Regions from separate parts of the Bradyrhizobium sp. CCGUVB23 genome, predicted to be linked through region 3. Evidence: predicted binding sites of a transcription regulator. Region 3 holds the regulator's gene; each other region holds the start of a gene.
The links. The regulator PhoB, encoded in region 3, activates phosphate uptake and scavenging genes when phosphate is short. The targets are predictions, from matches to a motif close to TGTCATNNANCTGTCAT.

Region 1 (4,209 bases), 3.1 Mb from region 3:
CGCGCTCGCGATCGCGCTGGTGGCGCCGTCCTATTCAACCGGCCAAATCCCAGAGCAGGTCACGACCTGGTTCGAGGATCACCGCGTCTGGATCGCCGGTGGCGTCGGCCTGCTCGCAGCGCTTCTGGCGCTCGCGCTCAATGCCAACCGCTGGAAGATCTTTGCAACGATCGTGCTCGCGCTGGCGCTGACCCGCGTCTATCCGGCGGACGAGGGTCGTGTCGTCACCATTCGCAGCTTCTTCGGCGTGCACAAGATCGTGGTGACGCCTGGCGGCTACTTCCACGTGCTGATGCACGGCACCACGATCCACGGCGCCGAGCGCTTCCTCAACAATGACGGCACGCCGGTCGAGGGGCGGCCCGAGCCGATCACCTACTACCACAAGGACGGCGGCATCGGTCAGGCCATCACCGCCATACGCGAGCGCAAGGGCGCGCCGCTCAAGGTTGCCGCCATCGGCGTCGGCTCCGGCACGCTCGTCTGCGCCGCCGAACCCGGTGAAAGCTGGAAGTTCTTCGAGATCGACCAGACCATGGTCGATACAGCAAGCGATCCCAAATATTTCCGCTACATCTCGAGCTGCGCGCCGGGCCTGAAGCCAGTGATCGGCGATGCGCGCCTGACCTTCGCCAAGGAGCCCGACGGTCTCTACGACCTCATCATCGTCGACGCCTACTCCTCGGACGCGATCCCGATCCACCTTGCGACCGAAGAAGCGATGAAGATCTACAAGGACAAGCTCGCCCCGCATGGCGCGGTCGTGATGCACGTCTCCAACCGCCATCTCGACCTCGAGCCGGTCGTAGTCGGCATTGCCGATGCCAACGATCTCAAGAGCTGGGTCTACAACGAGGATTCCGGGCGCGACGCCGACTACATCTTCTCGACCGACGTCGTGGTCTCTGCGCGCGAGGAAGCCGATGTCGGCAAGCTCGCCTCCTCCAAGCAATGGGAGGAGATCGAGGCCGACGACAAGGTGCGGGTGTGGACCGACGACTACTCCAACATCATCGGCGCGCTGTATCGGCGCCTGCGGGATGGGGAGTAACGCTGTTGGGAGAGTAGAACATCTCGTGTCCCGGACGCGGCGCGGCATGAAATGACGCGACGCAGAGCCGGGACCCATATAGGCCCCGGCTCTGCAGCGCACCGCTACGCGCTGCGCCGCGTCCGGGACACGAGATCATCTGCGATTCACGGACTGACCGGCGTGCCCGCGGGCAGCGCGATGCCTTTATCGCCGGCGACCTGCCGCAACAGGTCGGGGCGATCGGAGATGATGCCGTCGACGCCGATCTCCATCATCCGCGCCATGTCGTCCGCCTTGTTGACGGTCCAGACCACGACGCGCAGGCCGAGCTCGTGGGCTTCCGTGACCAGCGCGGCGTTCACGTCGCCGAAATAGGGTGACCAGACCGCGCCGCCGGCCGCCTTGATCGTGCGCGGCAGCGAGCCGCCGTGATCGGCCGGATTGAAGCCGGCTGTCCAGTTGGTCGCCGCGTCGAGCGCGATGGTCGGCGCTTTGCCCTGCTGCAGCGTCAGGTAGACCGTCGGAATTTGCGGCGCCTGCTTTTGGACCAGAAGCAGCGTCCGCCAGTCGAAGGACTGGATCATGACGCGGCCCGAAAACCCCGCAGCGTCGATGACGCCGAGGAGCCGCGCGGCGAAAGCTTGCGGATCGAGCGACTCGCCCGGATGGTTCGGATCGATCTTGGTCTCGATGTTGAAGCGCACGCGCGTGTTGCCGGATTTTTCGACCAGCGCGAACAACTCCTTCAGCGTGGGAATGCGCGTTCCCGGTACCGCGCGCTGCTCGGGAAACTGCTTGGCATAAGCGCTGTCGGGGCGGATCTGGCCGACGTCATACGTCCTGACCTCGTCGAGACGCAGTTTGACGAACGGCGTGCCGGGCGCGGCGGCATAGCCGCCCGCGGCGTCGCGCGCGAGATCCGGATTGAGGCCGCGCTCATGCGACACGACGACCTCACCGTCTGCGGTGATGCCGACGTCGAGCTCCAGCGTGTCGACGCCCATCGACAGCGCGTTGGCAAAGGCGGGCAGGGTGTTTTCCGGCAGCAGCGCGCGCCCGCCGCGATGCGCTTCGAGATCGAAGGCCATGACCTCTCCGGCAATGAGACAACAGAAAGCTGACAGGATCGCGACAACAGGGGATGGAATGGCAGGGCTCATGGCGTGGTTCGCGTTTGCTGGCCATTCTAGGTCAGCGTTTTCGTGGTTCGAATCATATTCAGGTGGCCTCGGCGAGCTTGTAGGACCAGGTGTGGACGACAGGATACCGATTGACGTCGTCGATGCCGGCCATGATGCGCTCCTTGAGTTCGTGTTTTGAGGTCACCCGGATATGGCGCAGGACGGAACGAGCGAATTTGGAGAAGAAGCCTTCAATGAGGTTGAGCCAGGAGCCGTGCTTGGGCGTGAACGTAAACTCGAAGCGGCCTGCCGCTCGTGTATCGAGCCAGGCTCTGGTTTCTTTCGAGATGTGTGCGGAGTGATTGTCGAGAATCAACTTGATCGCGGTACCGGCCGGATAGGCAGCATCGATAAGTTTGAGGAATTCGATGAACTCGCGGCTGCGGTGGCGGTCTTTGACGAGAGCGTGGACCTTCCCTGTCAGCAGATCAATTCCAGCCAACAAGCTGAGCGTGCCATGACGTCTATACTCAAAATCGCGCGCAAAGGCCGGATAGACGCCTGGCACGGGCGGCAAATCCGGAGCCGTCGTCGCGATCGCCTGGATTCCAGGCTTCTCATCGTAGGAGATGATTGCTACCCGCTTGCCCGATTTCTTCGACCTGGCGGCGCCCTTCTTCAGGACCTGGACCTCGCGATAGACACACAAGACCTCCGCCATTTTCTGCTCGAACTCGGCATCGCGACGTTCCAGATAGTAGCGTACCTTGTGCGGCTTAATTTCCTCTTGGCCGAGAATCTTGCACACCGTGCCCTGGACCAGGTTGGCAAGGCATTGGTGTCCCGCCGACGGGCCATGTTCACGCGCATGGCGTGCCAGCAGCCGCGTCGTCCACAGCTCATGCGCGTAGCCGTGCTCCTTGGCTTTGTCGCACGCCAAAGACACCAGCCAGGCCTTGGCCTCCGCCGTGATCACCGGCTCCTTGCCCGGTCGCGGTCGGTCGTCGAGTGCGGCCAGCGCACCATTGGCTACCGCCCGCTCGATGCAGCGCTGAACCGTCTGATGATGCACACCAAGTCTTCGTCCCACGGCAAAGAACGACGGGTTCTCGCGATAGGCCAGCAGCATTGCTGCCCGCGACACCCGGCTCGCCGACTCGGTTCGAGACCGCGAAAGAGCCGTCAACGTTTCAACTTCCTTCTCAGTCATCGCCAACTCGACTGCTTGCCGCCATGTTGCCATGATACCAACCCTCGTTCGGACAATCCCAAAACGAGGAATCCACGAACACACTTCCAGTTCCGTGCCGGTTTCATGGAATCGGTCGTCTAGCTCTATCCGTGTGCCTCCGGTCATTTCAAGGGCGATCATGCCCCCTGGGCTTGCGCGTTCGTCGCATTGGCGTCGCGCAGGCGCGCGCGGACGAACGCAAAGGCGGCGTCGTAGGCGGCGGCGTCGCCAAAGCTTCGGTCCGGGATCGCCACTGCCGAGCGGGGCGTGATCCACATCAGAAGAAGGCTCCTCTCGCGGGTGCACTGACGGATCCGGGTCCATTCGTATCTGTACTGGGCCCCCGTGGCCGTCACGGTAAGCCCGGTCAGGTCGAGTTCGAGCGTGCTGAATTCCCTGGGGGTCGCCATCGATTCGAAATATCGTCTTCTGAAGATGCGGTGCGCGACGGAGCTCCCGATGATGGCGGCGAGCATGCCAAGTGTGAAGGCGTAAAGGCTGTAAGATCCGATCATCTCGATCGCTTCGGTGTCGAGCTGACGGCCAGCAGCCTGCCGTCGGAATAGCAATGCGACGGGGATTGCGCCGAACCCGGCTGCAGCCCAAGCTGTGACTCCCAACCAGCTCCTGTTGCGCCGCCCTATGACCGCCGCGTGGCGGGCGTAGTCGTCGGCGGTCATGTTGAATTTCAGTGTGATACGATCGGGGGCAGGGTCGCTCATCGCCAGATTGCCGTTCATCTCCGCAGGCTTCTTGCGGTAGCCACCGTATGACGCCGGCAACTCCTCTCGGGTTCACGGCATGAGGCACTAATTCTGATGGTA
Region 2 (4,209 bases), 5.7 Mb from region 3:
CGAGCGCAGCGAAGCAATCCAGAATCTTTCCGCGGAGAGACACTGGAGTGCTTCGCTGCGCTCGCAATGACGATGTGGCTCAAGAGCGCGCTTCTCAGGATGATGTCTGAATGCGTGAGGGCTGCTTCACCTGTCGCAGAACTGCGACAGGTCGCTTCCGTCATCGCTTTCATCCGGGCTGACAGAAAACGACTCCCGCTTCATCGTCTGCGCAAGTCGTGAACACACGACGATCACGCAAACAGCAACATCGGGAGTGAACATGAACAAGGTTGAATTCCTCAACGTCGCACAAGTGCCGTTCGCCGCGAAGTATGACAATTTCATCGGCGGCAAATTCGTCGCGCCGATCTCCGGCAAATATTTTGACAACGCCTCGCCCGTGAACGGTCAGGTCGTCTGCAAGATCGCGCGCTCTGATCACCAGGACGTCGAGGCCGCGCTCGACGCGGCGCATGCCGCCAAGGCCGCTTGGGGCAGCACCAGCGTTGCCGAGCGCGCCGCAATCCTGAACCGGATCGCCGACCGCATGGAAGAAAACCTCGAGCGGCTCGCGATCGCCGAGACCTGGGACAACGGCAAGCCGATCCGCGAGACCCGCGCCGCCGACTTGCCGCTCGCGATCGATCACTTCCGCTATTTCGCCGGCGTCGTGCGCGCACAGGAGGGCTCGATCGGCGAGATCGATCACGACACGATCGCCTATCATTTCCATGAGCCGCTCGGCGTGGTCGGCCAGATCATCCCCTGGAACTTCCCGCTGCTGATGGCGTGCTGGAAGCTCGCGCCTGCGCTCGCCGCCGGCAATTGCGTGGTACTCAAGCCCGCTGAGCAGACGCCGGCCTCGATCATGGTCTGGGCCGAGATTGTCGGCGACCTCTTGCCGCCCGGCGTGCTCAACATCGTCAACGGCTTTGGCCTCGAGGCCGGCAAGCCGCTCGCGTCCAGCCCGCGCATCGCTAAGATCGCCTTCACCGGCGAGACCACGACAGGCCGGCTGATTATGCAATATGCCGCCCAGAACCTCATTCCCGTCACGCTCGAGCTCGGCGGCAAATCGCCCAACATCTTCTTCAAGGACGTCACCGCCGAAGACGACGACTTCTTCGACAAGGCGATCGAGGGCTTCGTGATGTTCGCGCTCAACCAGGGCGAAGTCTGCACCTGTCCGAGCCGTGCGCTGGTCCATGCGGACATCTATGACCGCTTCATGGAACGAGCGCTGAAGCGCGTCGCGGCCATCAAGCAGGGCGATCCGCGTGCTGCCGACACCATGATCGGCGCCCAGGCCTCGGGCGAGCAGCTGGAGAAAATTCTTTCCTATATCGACATCGGCAAGAAGGAAGGGGCGAAGGTCCTCGCCGGCGGTGGTCGCGCGAGCCTCGGCGGCGATCTCTCGGGCGGCTATTACGTCCAGCCGACCGTGTTCCAGGGCCACAACAAGATGCGGATCTTCCAGGAGGAGATCTTTGGGCCGGTCGTGTCGGTGACGACCTTCAAGACCGACGACGAGGCGCTCGCGATCGCCAACGACACGCTCTACGGTTTAGGGGCCGGTGTCTGGAGCCGCGATGCCAATCGCTGCTACCGCTTCGGCCGCGCCATCCAGGCCGGCCGGGTCTGGACCAACTGCTACCACGCCTATCCCGCACACGCGGCGTTCGGCGGCTACAAGCAGTCGGGTGTCGGCCGCGAGACCCACAAGATGATGCTCGATCACTATCAGCAGACCAAGAACCTCCTGGTCAGCTACAGCCCGAAGAAGCTCGGCTTCTTCTGATCGGCGGAGAGGGCGGCGCCGCCTTCGTCATCCGTCCGTCAAAGAATTGGGACAAGACGAGGGGCCGAGCTATTCAGCTCGGCCCCTGTCGCATTCGAAGCGATGCGACGCAAGAAACGGAGGCTTGGCCATGAAGGACAGTCGGTCACAACGGAAGTCGGGTGTTGGAGCGATGCTGTTCGGCGTGGCGGCTTTGGCATTGCTCCCGGCATCGACGGCCTTCGCGCAGACAAGCCCGGCGCCCGCCGGCGCCAAGCCCTTTTCGACCCTCGACGGAAAGCCGCCACTGATCCTCGGGCATCGCGGCCTGCCGGGGCTGGTGCCTGAAGAGACCGAGGCATCGTATGATCTCGCCGCAGCCCTCGGAACCGACGCGCTCGAAGAGGACCTGCACCTGACCAAGGATTGTGTCCTGGTCGCACGTCACAACCCTTGGCTGAACGACAATACCAACGTTGCCGAGGTGGCGAAGACCAATCCGGCGGTTGCCGCCCGCAAGCGCACGGTACCCGGTGTCCTCGTCAAAGTGAAATGGGCCCAATCTCCCGCCAGCGGGCCTGGTGAATACCTCACTGATCTCACCGATCCGGCCGACCCCAAATCGGTGCTGAAATCGCTGATCGTGGACGGCGAAGACCATACCAACGATTGGTCGATCACCGACTTCACCATGGCCGAGCTGAAGAACTGGATCGCCGGCACCACCTATGATGCGGCCAACGAAAGGCCGAAGGTCTTCAACGGCAAGTTCCCGATCATCAGTTTCCAGGACATCATCGACATTGCCAAGGCCAAGAGCAAGGAGACGGGGCGTCCCATCGCGGTCTATCCGGAGACCAAGAATCCGACCTGGAACAATGCCCAGGCGATCGCCAATGGCTGTGGCGCGCCCGGCAGCCACCCGCTCGAGGATGCCCTGATCAAGATCATCAAGGACAACGGCCTCAACGCGAGGGATGCCCCGATCCTTGTTCAGAGCTTCGAGCCTGGCAGCCTGAAATACATGCGCAGCCATGGCCTTGAGACGCGGCAGGTCCAGCTCATCGATGGCAACGGTGTCGACTTCAGGAACGGCAAGGTCCTCAATGACAACATCACCAATTCGCGTCCGTTCGACTGGACGCTTTCGGGTGACGCGCGCTTGTACGATGCGATGCTAACCTCCGAGGGCCTTGCGGAGATCAAGACCTATGCCGACGGCATTGGTCCGTGGAAGCCCTATATCGTTCCGCTCAAGATTTCGCCGTGGAAGGACAGCAACGCCGATGGCTCTCCCTACAAGGGATCGACGCCGGACGCTTCGACGCAGGAAGCGACCAGCCTCGTTGCCGACGCGCACAAGATCGGCCTGTTCGTGCACGTCTTCACTTTCCGAAACGAGAAGAAGTACCTGGCTGGCGACTATCACGGCGATCCAAGCCTTGAATATCTCAAATTCTTCCGTCTCGGCGTCGATGGGGTCTTTACCGACTTCACGCATACCGGAGTTGGCGCCCGCGCCGCCTATCTTCGAGAACTCGGCTGGTGAGGCCGGCTTGGCGGAGAGCTAATGTTGCCTGATCGGCGCCAAAGGTTTTGCAATATTTCGGCCACGTTGCACTGCGGCATAACGAAAAGCGCGCCATGCAGCCACAGTGCTTTCGCGCGCGATTGAGTTAGGTTAGAGAGGGCTTAGTTTTCTCTGACCCGGAATTCCTATGGCCGCACCCAAGAAAGCCGCCGCTAGCGCTCCCCAGGACAAGACCAACGGCGGCTCGCCCCCGGAATTCACCAGAGAGCAGGAGCTCAAGGCGCTCCGCGACATGCTCCTGATCCGGCGATTCGAGGAGAAGGCCGGCCAGCTCTACGGCATGGGTGCGATCGGCGGCTTCTGCCACCTCTATATCGGCCAGGAGGCCGTGGTGGTCGGCATGCAGATGGCGCTGAAGGACGGCGACCAGGTCATCACCGGCTATCGCGACCACGGTCATATGCTCGCCACCGGCATGGAGGCTAACGGCGTCATGGCCGAGCTCACCGGGCGCCGCGGCGGCTATTCCAAGGGCAAGGGCGGCTCCATGCACATGTTTAGCGTGGAGAAGAAGTTTTACGGCGGCCACGGCATCGTTGGCGCCCAGGTCTCGCTCGGTGCGGGCCTTGCTTTCGCCAACCATTATCGCGGCAACGACAACGTCGCCGTCACCTATTTCGGCGATGGAGCGGCGAACCAGGGCCAAGTCTATGAGAGCTTCAACATGGCGGAGCTCTGGAAGCTGCCAGTGATCTTCGTCATCGAGAACAACCGCTACGCCATGGGCACAGCGGTGTCGCGCGCCTCGGCGCAGCAGGATTTCTCCAAGCGCGGCCTGTCCTTCAACATCCCCGGTCACCAGGTCGACGGCATGGACGTCCGTGCGGTGAAGGCTGCGGCCGATGAGGCAGTCGCCTGG
Region 3 (4,209 bases):
CAACCGCGTTACGGCGTTCATCGGTCCGTCGGGCTGCGGCAAGTCGACCCTGCTGCGCATCTTCAACCGGATGTACGATCTCTATCCGGGCCAGCGCGCCACCGGTCAGCTCATGCTCGACCAGACCAACATCCTCGACACCAAGCTCGACCTCAATCTGCTGCGCGCTCGCGTCGGCATGGTGTTCCAGAAGCCGACGCCGTTCCCGATGACGATCTACGAGAACATCGCCTTCGGCATCCGCCTCTATGAGAAGATCTCCAAGTCCGAGATGGACGACCGGGTCGAGAAGGCGCTGCGCGGCGGCGCGCTGTGGAACGAGGTCAAGGACAAGCTCAACGCCTCCGGCCTGTCGCTCTCCGGCGGCCAGCAGCAGCGTCTCTGTATCGCCCGCACCGTTGCGGTGCGTCCTGAGGTGATCCTGTTCGACGAGCCCTGCTCGGCGCTCGATCCGATCTCGACCGCCAAGGTCGAGGAGCTTATCCAGGAGCTCGCAGAGAACTACACGATCGCGATCGTCACCCACAACATGCAGCAGGCGGCGCGCGTCTCCGACAAGACCGCCTTCATGTATCTTGGCGAGTTGATCGAGTTCGACGAGACCAGCAAGATCTTCACGTCGCCCAGCGACCGGCGCACCCAGGACTACATCACCGGCCGCTTCGGCTGAGGAGACAGGAAATGGCTTCTGAACATACCGCAAAGGCCTTCGACACCGACCTCCAGGAGCTCACGCGGCTCGTTGCGGAGATGGGCGGCCTTGCCGAGCGCATGATCGTCGATTCCGTCGATGCGCTGATCCGCCGTGACGTCGCTCTCGGCCAGCGCGTGGTGGCGACCGACGCCGAGATCGACGCGCTCCAGAAGAAGATCGAGGAGCGCGCCGTGCTCACGATCGCGCGCCGGCAGCCGATGGCGGTCGACCTGCGCGAGATCGTCGGCGCCATGCGCGTTGCGACCGATCTGGAGCGGATCGGCGACCTCGCCAAGAACATGGGCAAGCGCGTCGCCGCGCTGGAAACCGATTTCCATCCGCTGAAGCTGTTCCGCGGCCTGGAACACATGACCGACCTCGTGCAGCAGCAGGTCAAGTCGGTGCTGGACGCCTATGCCGCGCATGACCTGCCGGCGGCGATGATGGTGTGGAAGGGCGACGAGGAGGTCGACGCGATCTGCACCTCGCTGTTCCGCGAGCTCCTCACCTACATGATGGAGGATCCGCGCAACATCTCGTTCTGCATCCATTTGATGTTCTGCGCCAAGAACATCGAGCGGATTGGCGACCATGCGACCAACATCGCCGAGACCGTCTTCTACATGATCGAAGGTCAGGCCATCGCGGACAAGCGGCCGAAGGGCGATATGACGACCTTCGCCACGACCGTGCCGAACACTTAAGGAGCGACGACGCCATGGGCGCACGCATTCTGGTTGTTGAGGACGAGGAAGCGCTGACCGAGCTGTTGCGCTACAACCTCGAAGGCGACGGCTACGATGTCGAGACGGTGATGCGCGGCGACGACGCCGACACCCGCCTCAAGGAGCACATTCCCGACCTGATCGTGCTCGACTGGATGCTGCCGGGACTGTCCGGCATCGAGCTGTGCCGCAGGCTTCGCGCCAGGCCCGAGACCAAGCAGCTGCCGATCATCATGCTCACCGCGCGCGGTGAGGAGAGCGAGCGGGTGCGCGGGCTTGCGACCGGCGCCGACGACTACATCGTCAAGCCGTTCTCGGTGCCCGAATTGCTCGCGCGCGTGAAAGGCCTGCTCCGGCGTGCAAGCCCCGAGCGGCTCGCGACCATACTCGCCTTTGGCGACATCGAGCTCGACCGCGAGAAGCGCCGCGTGGCGCGCTCCGGTCGGCCGATCGACCTCGGCCCGACCGAATATCGCCTCCTGGAGTTCTTCCTGGAGCATCCCGGCCGGGTGTTCTCGCGCGAGCAGCTGCTCGACAGCGTCTGGGGCCGCGACATCTATATCGACGAGCGCACCGTCGACGTCCACATCGGCCGCCTGCGCAAGCTGCTCAATCTCGGTCGCGAGCAGGACCCGATCCGCACCGTCCGTGGCGCCGGCTACGCGCTGGATGATCGTTTCGCGAAGGCGGAGCAGACGTAAAAAAGCGCGCCGGATGGCGCGCTGACGTTTCTCGATCAAGCGTCCCGGCCTTGCACCGGGACGTTGTCGTTTGTGGCTGAACTCAGCGCGTGCCGGGCTTGGCCGGTGCGCGGCGGCGGTCGGCGGCCGGCTGGTAGGCGACGCGCGAGTGCTGTGCGCAATAGGGCAGGCCCGAGAGCGACTTGCCGCCGCAGAAGAAGAAATCCGGGCTCGAGGGATCGCCGACCGGCCAGTGGCAGGTCGCCTCGTTGAGCTCGAGCAGCGACAGGCGCTGGCTCATCGGAACGACATTGTCATAGGTGATCGGATCGGGCTCGACCTCGACCTCGAAGGCCTGGGCGAGGGCGGTGTTGCCGCGCGAGATCGGGCGGCTCACCCGCATCATGTGCTGCGCCGGGCGCGCCTTGCGCGGCCGGGGAGCCGCCGAGGACGGGCTCTTGGCGCGGCCGGACAGGCCCAGCCGGTGCACCTTGCCGATTACGGCGTTGCGGGTCACATTCCCGAGTTCGGCAGCGATCTGGCTGGCCGAAAGCCCGGCTTCCCAGAGCTTTTTCAATTGCTCGACGCGATCGTCGGACCAGGTCAAAACCGTCATTGCACCCTTCCCCTCGCCGCGCGCCTGCCAATCCCTTGGGGCCGCGTGGCGATGTCTAAGCCTCGAAAAACCCGTGCCGCCAGAATCCCTTAAGGCTCGCCGGGCGCGAAAACGCACCTGAACGCTACGCCGGTACATGAGGACTAAGAGGATCAGAACTGCTGCACGAGATGTCGTATCTGACAGGGGAAACGCTACAATATGGCGTGACTCCCGCGCAAGAGTCTGCGGCTCCGCGTCCACATGTTCCGTCGCTAAAAGAACTCAAAAATGCCACCGCAAGACTACGGCCGCACGCCTTGCAGGGCCTTCTGGCGGCATTGACAGCGGTTTTTCCAAGCATAAAATGGTGACACGTGCCGCCCTTAAAAGGCGGCACGTTTCGTTTTCCGGGCAGGTCAACGATGCGCTGCGCAAGGCAGTCTCGTGAGCCAGCCTCAACATTCAAGTGACCGTCATGACCAAAAGCGCCGCGACGCATTTGCTTCCCGTTTTCGCCAGGGCCGAGCTCGGCTTCGAGCGCGGCGAAGGCTGCTGGCTGGTCGCGACCAATGGCGAGCGCTATCTCGATTTCACCTCGGGTGTCGCCGTGAATGCGCTGGGCCATGCACATCCCGCTTTGGTCAAGGCCTTGCAGGAGCAGGCCACGAAGCTCTGGCACATGTCGAACCTGTTCCAGAGCCCGGACGGCGAGAAGCTGGCAGTCAGGCTCTGCAACGAGAGCTTTGCGGACTTCGTGTTCTTCTGCAATTCCGGCGCCGAGGCGATGGAATGCGTAATCAAAGTGGTGCGCCGCTATCACGCCTCCAAGGGCCATCCCGAGCGCTACCGCATGATCACTTTCGAGGGCGCCTTCCATGGCCGCACGCTGGCAACGCTCGCGGCGACCGGCTCGGCAAAATATCTCGAAGGTTTCGGCCCGCAGCTCGACGGCTTTGACCAGGTGCCGCATGGCGACCTCGAAGCCGTCAAGAAGGCGATCGGCCCACAGACTGCAGGCATCCTGATCGAGCCGATCCAGGGCGAGGGCGGCGTACGCTCGGCTCCTCCCGCCTTCTATCGCGCGCTGCGCCAGCTCTGCGACGAGCATGGTCTTCTGCTTGCCTTCGACGAGGTGCAGACCGGCATGGGCCGCACCGGCGATCTCTTTGCCCATCGCCGTCTCGGCGTGACTCCCGACGTGATGTCGCTTGCGAAGGCACTCGGCGGCGGCTTTCCGATCGGCGCGTGCCTTGCGACCGCCGAAGCCGCCTCAGGCATGACGCCCGGCTCGCACGGCTCGACCTTCGGCGGCAATCCGCTCGCCGTGTCCGCGGCGAACGCCGTGCTCGACGTCATGCTCAAGCCCGGTTTCTTCGATCACGTGCAGAAGATGTCGCTGCTGCTCAAGCAGAAGCTGGCCTCCGTGATCGACCGCCATCCCGATGTCGTCAGCGAGGTGCGCGGCGAGGGGCTTTTGATCGGCCTCAAGGCCGTCGTGCCCTCCGGCGATCT
Region 4 (4,209 bases), 5.8 Mb from region 3:
ACCATCACGGCGGAGTCGACCGCCGTCAGCGTGCGATAGGTGTCTTCCGAAAAGTCCTCGTGGCCCGGCGTGTCCAGCAGGTTGAACACCAGGCCCTCGAACTCGAAGGTCATGACCGAGGTGACGACGGAAATGCCGCGCTCGCGCTCGATCTTCATCCAGTCCGAGCGCGTGTTGCGCCGCTCGCCCTTGGCTTTGACCTGGCCTGCAAGATTGATGGCGCCGCCGAACAGCAGGAGCTTTTCGGTCAGCGTGGTCTTGCCGGCGTCCGGGTGGGAGATGATCGCAAAGGTCCGCCGCCGCGCCACTTCGGCAGCAAGCGGGGAACGGGCCGGCGATTCTGCTGTGATGGCGATGTCGGACATGGCGGGAGCGTTTGGCAGGGAAAACGGGGCTAATCAAGGGTCATTTGGTGATTGCGGGGCGCCTCGGCCAGCCCCATATCCGCCCCGGGAAGGACATCCACCCCGGGAAGGACGACCTTCCTTTAATCAGCACATCAGTCGCGGGGACGGCCCTGCCTTGAACGGAGGGGCGTCATGGCTTGGACTATCCTGTTCGTCGCCGGTCTTTTGGAGGTCGGCTGGGCGATCGGCCTCAAATACACCGAGGGTTTCTCGCGGCTCGTTCCATCCGTGCTCACGCTCGCCGCCATGGCGGGCAGCGTCATCCTGCTCGGATTGGCGTTGAAGTGGCTGCCGATTGGAACCGCCTATGCGGTCTGGACCGGGATCGGCGCGGTCGGCACCGCCGTCCTGGGGATCATCCTGTTCGGCGAGCCGGCCACGGCACTTCGCCTCGCCAGCATTGGTCTGATCGTCGGCGGCATCGTCGGGCTGAAACTCGTTACTTGAAAAACTGCACCGCCCACCAAGAGAGGCCGGCGACGATCGCGGACGCCGGTATCGTGATCACCCAGGCATAGACGATCGAGCTCGCCACGTTCCAGCGCACCGCGGAGACGCGGCGGGCGGCGCCGACACCGACGATCGCGCCGGTGATGGTGTGAGTGGTCGAGACGGGAACGCCGAGGAAAGTCGCCATGAACAAGGTTGCGGCACCGCCGGTCTCGGCACAGAAACCCTGCATCGGCGTCAGCTTGGTGATGCGCAGGCCCATGGTGCGGACGATCCGCCATCCACCCATCAGGGTGCCCATCGCCATCGCCGCCTGGCACGACAGCACCACCCAGAACGGTACATAAAATTCCCCGCCGAGTTGGCCCTGCGAAAAGAGCAGCACGGCGATGATACCCATGGTCTTCTGGGCGTCGTTGCCGCCATGGCCGAGCGAATAGAGCGAGGCTGAGGCGAATTGCAGGATGCGGAAGGCGCGGTCGACGGCGAACGGCGTCGACCGCATCGAGGCCCAGGAGACGATCGCAACCAGCATCATCGCGAGCAGGAAGCCGACCAGCGGCGAGAGCACGATCGCCAACACGGTCTTCGACAATCCGCTCCAGACTGCGGCCGAAATCCCGGCCTTGGCCACGCCGCCGCCGACGAGTCCGCCGATCAACGCATGTGACGACGACGACGGAATGCCGAGCGCCCACGTCACGATGTTCCAGACGATAGCGCCGACAAGAGCCGCAAAGATCACCTGAGCGTCGACGATCGAGGGATCGATGATCCCCGTGCCGATGGTCTGGGCGACGTGCAGGCCGAACACCAGGAAGGCGACGAAATTGAAGAACGCGGCCCAGAACACCGCAAATTGCGGCCGCAGCACGCGGGTCGAGACGATGGTGGCGATCGAATTGGCGGCGTCGTGCAGGCCGTTCAGGAAGTCGAACAGCAGCGCGACCGCGATCAGTCCGACGAGGACGGGAAGACCCAACACAGCATCCACGGCGCAGCCCCTGCTTTAAAGTTTGCGCATGATCTCCGCGCAAACGCGTTCCGCGTTTGTCGCGAGGGAAAACCGCTGCACACTTTTCCGGATCATGCGCTAGACCTGTTCGATGACGATGCTGTTGATCTCGTTCGCGACGTCGTCGAAGCGGTCCGCGACTTTCTCGAGATGATCGTAGATCTCGACACCCACGATGAAATCCATCGCGTTGCCCTCGCGGTGCTTCAGGAACAGCTCCTTCAGGCCGATATCGTGGAGGTCGTCGACACGTCCCTCCAGCTTGGTCAGCTCTTCCGTGATCGCGGTCAGCATGGCGACGTTCTTGCCGATCTCTTGAAGCAGCGGCAGCGCGCGGCCCACCAGGTTGGCGCACTCGATCAGAAGCCCGCCGATCTCGCGCATCGGCGGCTCGAAGGCGCGGACCTCGAACAGCATCACCGCCTTGGCGGTCTGCTGCATCTGGTCGATGGCGTCGTCCATCGAGGTGATCAGGTTCTTGATGTCGCCGCGGTCGAACGGCGTGATGAAGGTGCGGCGCACCGCGGTCAGCACCTCGCGCGTGATGTTGTCGGCATCGTTCTCGAACTGGTTGACGCGCTGGCAATAGACCGGCGTCTCCTCGCCGCCGTTCAGCATGCCCTGGAGCGCGATCGAGCCCTGGATCACGGTCTGGGCGTGGCGGTCGAACAGATCGAAGAACCTTTCCTCCTTGGGGAGAAAGGCGCGAAACCAACGCATCATGGGAATAACTGCCGGGTTGAGATTGGCCGGTCCGGAGGGACTGTCACCCGACTGTCATAGACCATTTTGGGGCCGCGCGCGTGCCACGTCACGCCGCCCGAAGCAGTTCATCCACCACTTTCAAAAATCAGGGAAACTGTCTTTGGCTCAGAGACTTACAGGGATCTCCGGAAGTAATGCGCGATTTCGCCGACGACGCCGCGGCGGAAGGTGAGCACGCAGATCACGAAGATCGCGCCCTGAATCACCGTCACCCACTGGCCGTAGCTCGCCAGGTACTGCTGCATGGCGATGATCACGAAGGCGCCCGCCACGGGTCCGAAAATGGTGCCGAGACCGCCGACCAGCGTCATCAGCACGACCTCGCCGGACATCGACCAGTGCACGTCGGTGAGCGAGGCGTTCTGCGCCACGAACACCTTCAGTGAGCCGGCAAAGCCCGCCAGCGTGCCCGAGAGGATGAAGGCCAGCAGCTTGTACTGATCGGTGCGGTAGCCGAGCGATATCGCGCGCTGCTCGTTCTCGCGGATCGATTTCAAGACTTCGCCGAATGGCGAGTTGATGATGCGGTAGATCAGCAGGAAGCCAGCGAGGAAGCCGACCAGCACGACGTAGTAAAGCACCGTCGGCTTGGAGAGATCGAAGATCCCGAACAGATGGCCCTGCGGAATACCCTGAATGCCGTCTTCGCCATGCGTGAACGGCGCCTGCAAGTAGATGAAATAGAGCAGTTGCGACAGCGCCAGCGTGATCATCGAGAAGTAGATGCCCTGGCGACGGATCGAAATGTAGCCAGTCACGATCGAGAGCACGAAGGCCGCGGCAACGCCGGCGAGAATACCGAGTTCCGGCGGCAGCGCCCACACCTTCAGCGCATGGGCGCTGCAATAGCCGGCGGTGCCGAGGAACATCGCGTGGCCGAACGACAAGAGACCGCCATAGCCGATCAGCAGGTTGAAGGCGCAGGCGAGGAGCGCGAAGCACAGCGCCTGCATCACGAAGAACGGATAGATGCCGGTGAACGGCACGGCGGCCAAGGCCAGCGCCATGAACACGAACACGATCATCTCGTCGCGCATCGCGCGCGCCGTCACGGGCAGGGTATCGTCCGTCAAGGCTGTCATATCAGGCCGCCCTTCCCGTCAGTCCCGTCGGCTTCACGAGCAGCACCAGCACCATCAGCACGAACACGACGGTGTTGGAGGCCTCGGGGTAAAAATACTTGGTGAGGCCTTCGATCACCCCGAGCGCGAAGCCGGTGATGATCGAGCCCATGATTGATCCCATGCCGCCGATCACCACCACCGCGAACACCACGATGATGAGGTCGGCGCCCATCAGCGGCCGCACCTGGTTGATCGGCGCGGAAAGCACACCGGCGAGCGCGGCAAGGCCGACGCCGAGACCGTAAGTCAGCGTGATCATGCGCGGCACGTTGATGCCGAAGGCGCGCACCAGCGTCGGGTTTTCGGTCGCTGCGCGCAAGTACGCGCCGAGCTGGGTCTTCTCGATCAGGAACCAGGTCGCAAGGCACACCACCAGCGAGAAGACGACGACCCAGCCGCGGTAGATGGGCAGGAACATGAAGCCGAGATTCATGCCACCCTTGAGCTG

Region 1: NLN62_RS29660 (glycerophosphodiester phosphodiesterase) is a predicted target of PhoB. The motif match lies at 2,140-2,156, and genes of this name have one in related genera.
Region 2: NLN62_RS42195 (glycerophosphodiester phosphodiesterase family protein) is a predicted target of PhoB. The motif match lies at 1,806-1,822, and genes of this name have one in related genera.
Region 4: NLN62_RS42805 (DUF47 domain-containing protein) is a predicted target of PhoB. The motif match lies at 2,637-2,653, and genes of this name have one in related genera.

What each region holds. Positions count from the first base shown of each region.
Region 1 covers NZ_JANADQ010000001.1:6,420,462-6,424,670, forward strand. Annotated here, with positions in the region: gene NLN62_RS29655 (spermidine synthase) at 1-1,051, shown strand, start outside; gene NLN62_RS29660 (glycerophosphodiester phosphodiesterase) at 1,198-2,121, opposite strand; gene NLN62_RS29665 (IS630 family transposase) at 2,252-3,364, opposite strand; gene NLN62_RS29670 (hypothetical protein) at 3,523-4,125, opposite strand.
Region 2 covers NZ_JANADQ010000001.1:8,996,351-9,000,559, reverse strand. Annotated here, with positions in the region: gene adh (aldehyde dehydrogenase) at 263-1,780, shown strand; gene NLN62_RS42195 (glycerophosphodiester phosphodiesterase family protein) at 1,911-3,308, shown strand; gene pdhA (pyruvate dehydrogenase (acetyl-transferring) E1 component subunit alpha) at 3,478-4,209, shown strand, end outside.
Region 3 covers NZ_JANADQ010000001.1:3,308,966-3,313,174, reverse strand. Annotated here, with positions in the region: gene pstB (phosphate ABC transporter ATP-binding protein PstB) at 1-670, shown strand, start outside; gene phoU (phosphate signaling complex protein PhoU) at 682-1,398, shown strand; gene phoB (phosphate regulon transcriptional regulator PhoB) at 1,413-2,120, shown strand; gene NLN62_RS15125 (GcrA family cell cycle regulator) at 2,203-2,715, opposite strand; gene NLN62_RS15120 (aspartate aminotransferase family protein) at 3,173-4,209, shown strand, end outside.
Region 4 covers NZ_JANADQ010000001.1:9,116,527-9,120,735, forward strand. Annotated here, with positions in the region: gene NLN62_RS42790 (peptide chain release factor 3) at 1-365, opposite strand, end outside; gene sugE (quaternary ammonium compound efflux SMR transporter SugE) at 540-854, shown strand; gene NLN62_RS42800 (inorganic phosphate transporter) at 847-1,851, opposite strand; gene NLN62_RS42805 (DUF47 domain-containing protein) at 1,951-2,595, opposite strand; gene NLN62_RS42810 (branched-chain amino acid ABC transporter permease) at 2,751-3,719, opposite strand; gene NLN62_RS42815 (branched-chain amino acid ABC transporter permease) at 3,721-4,209, opposite strand, start outside.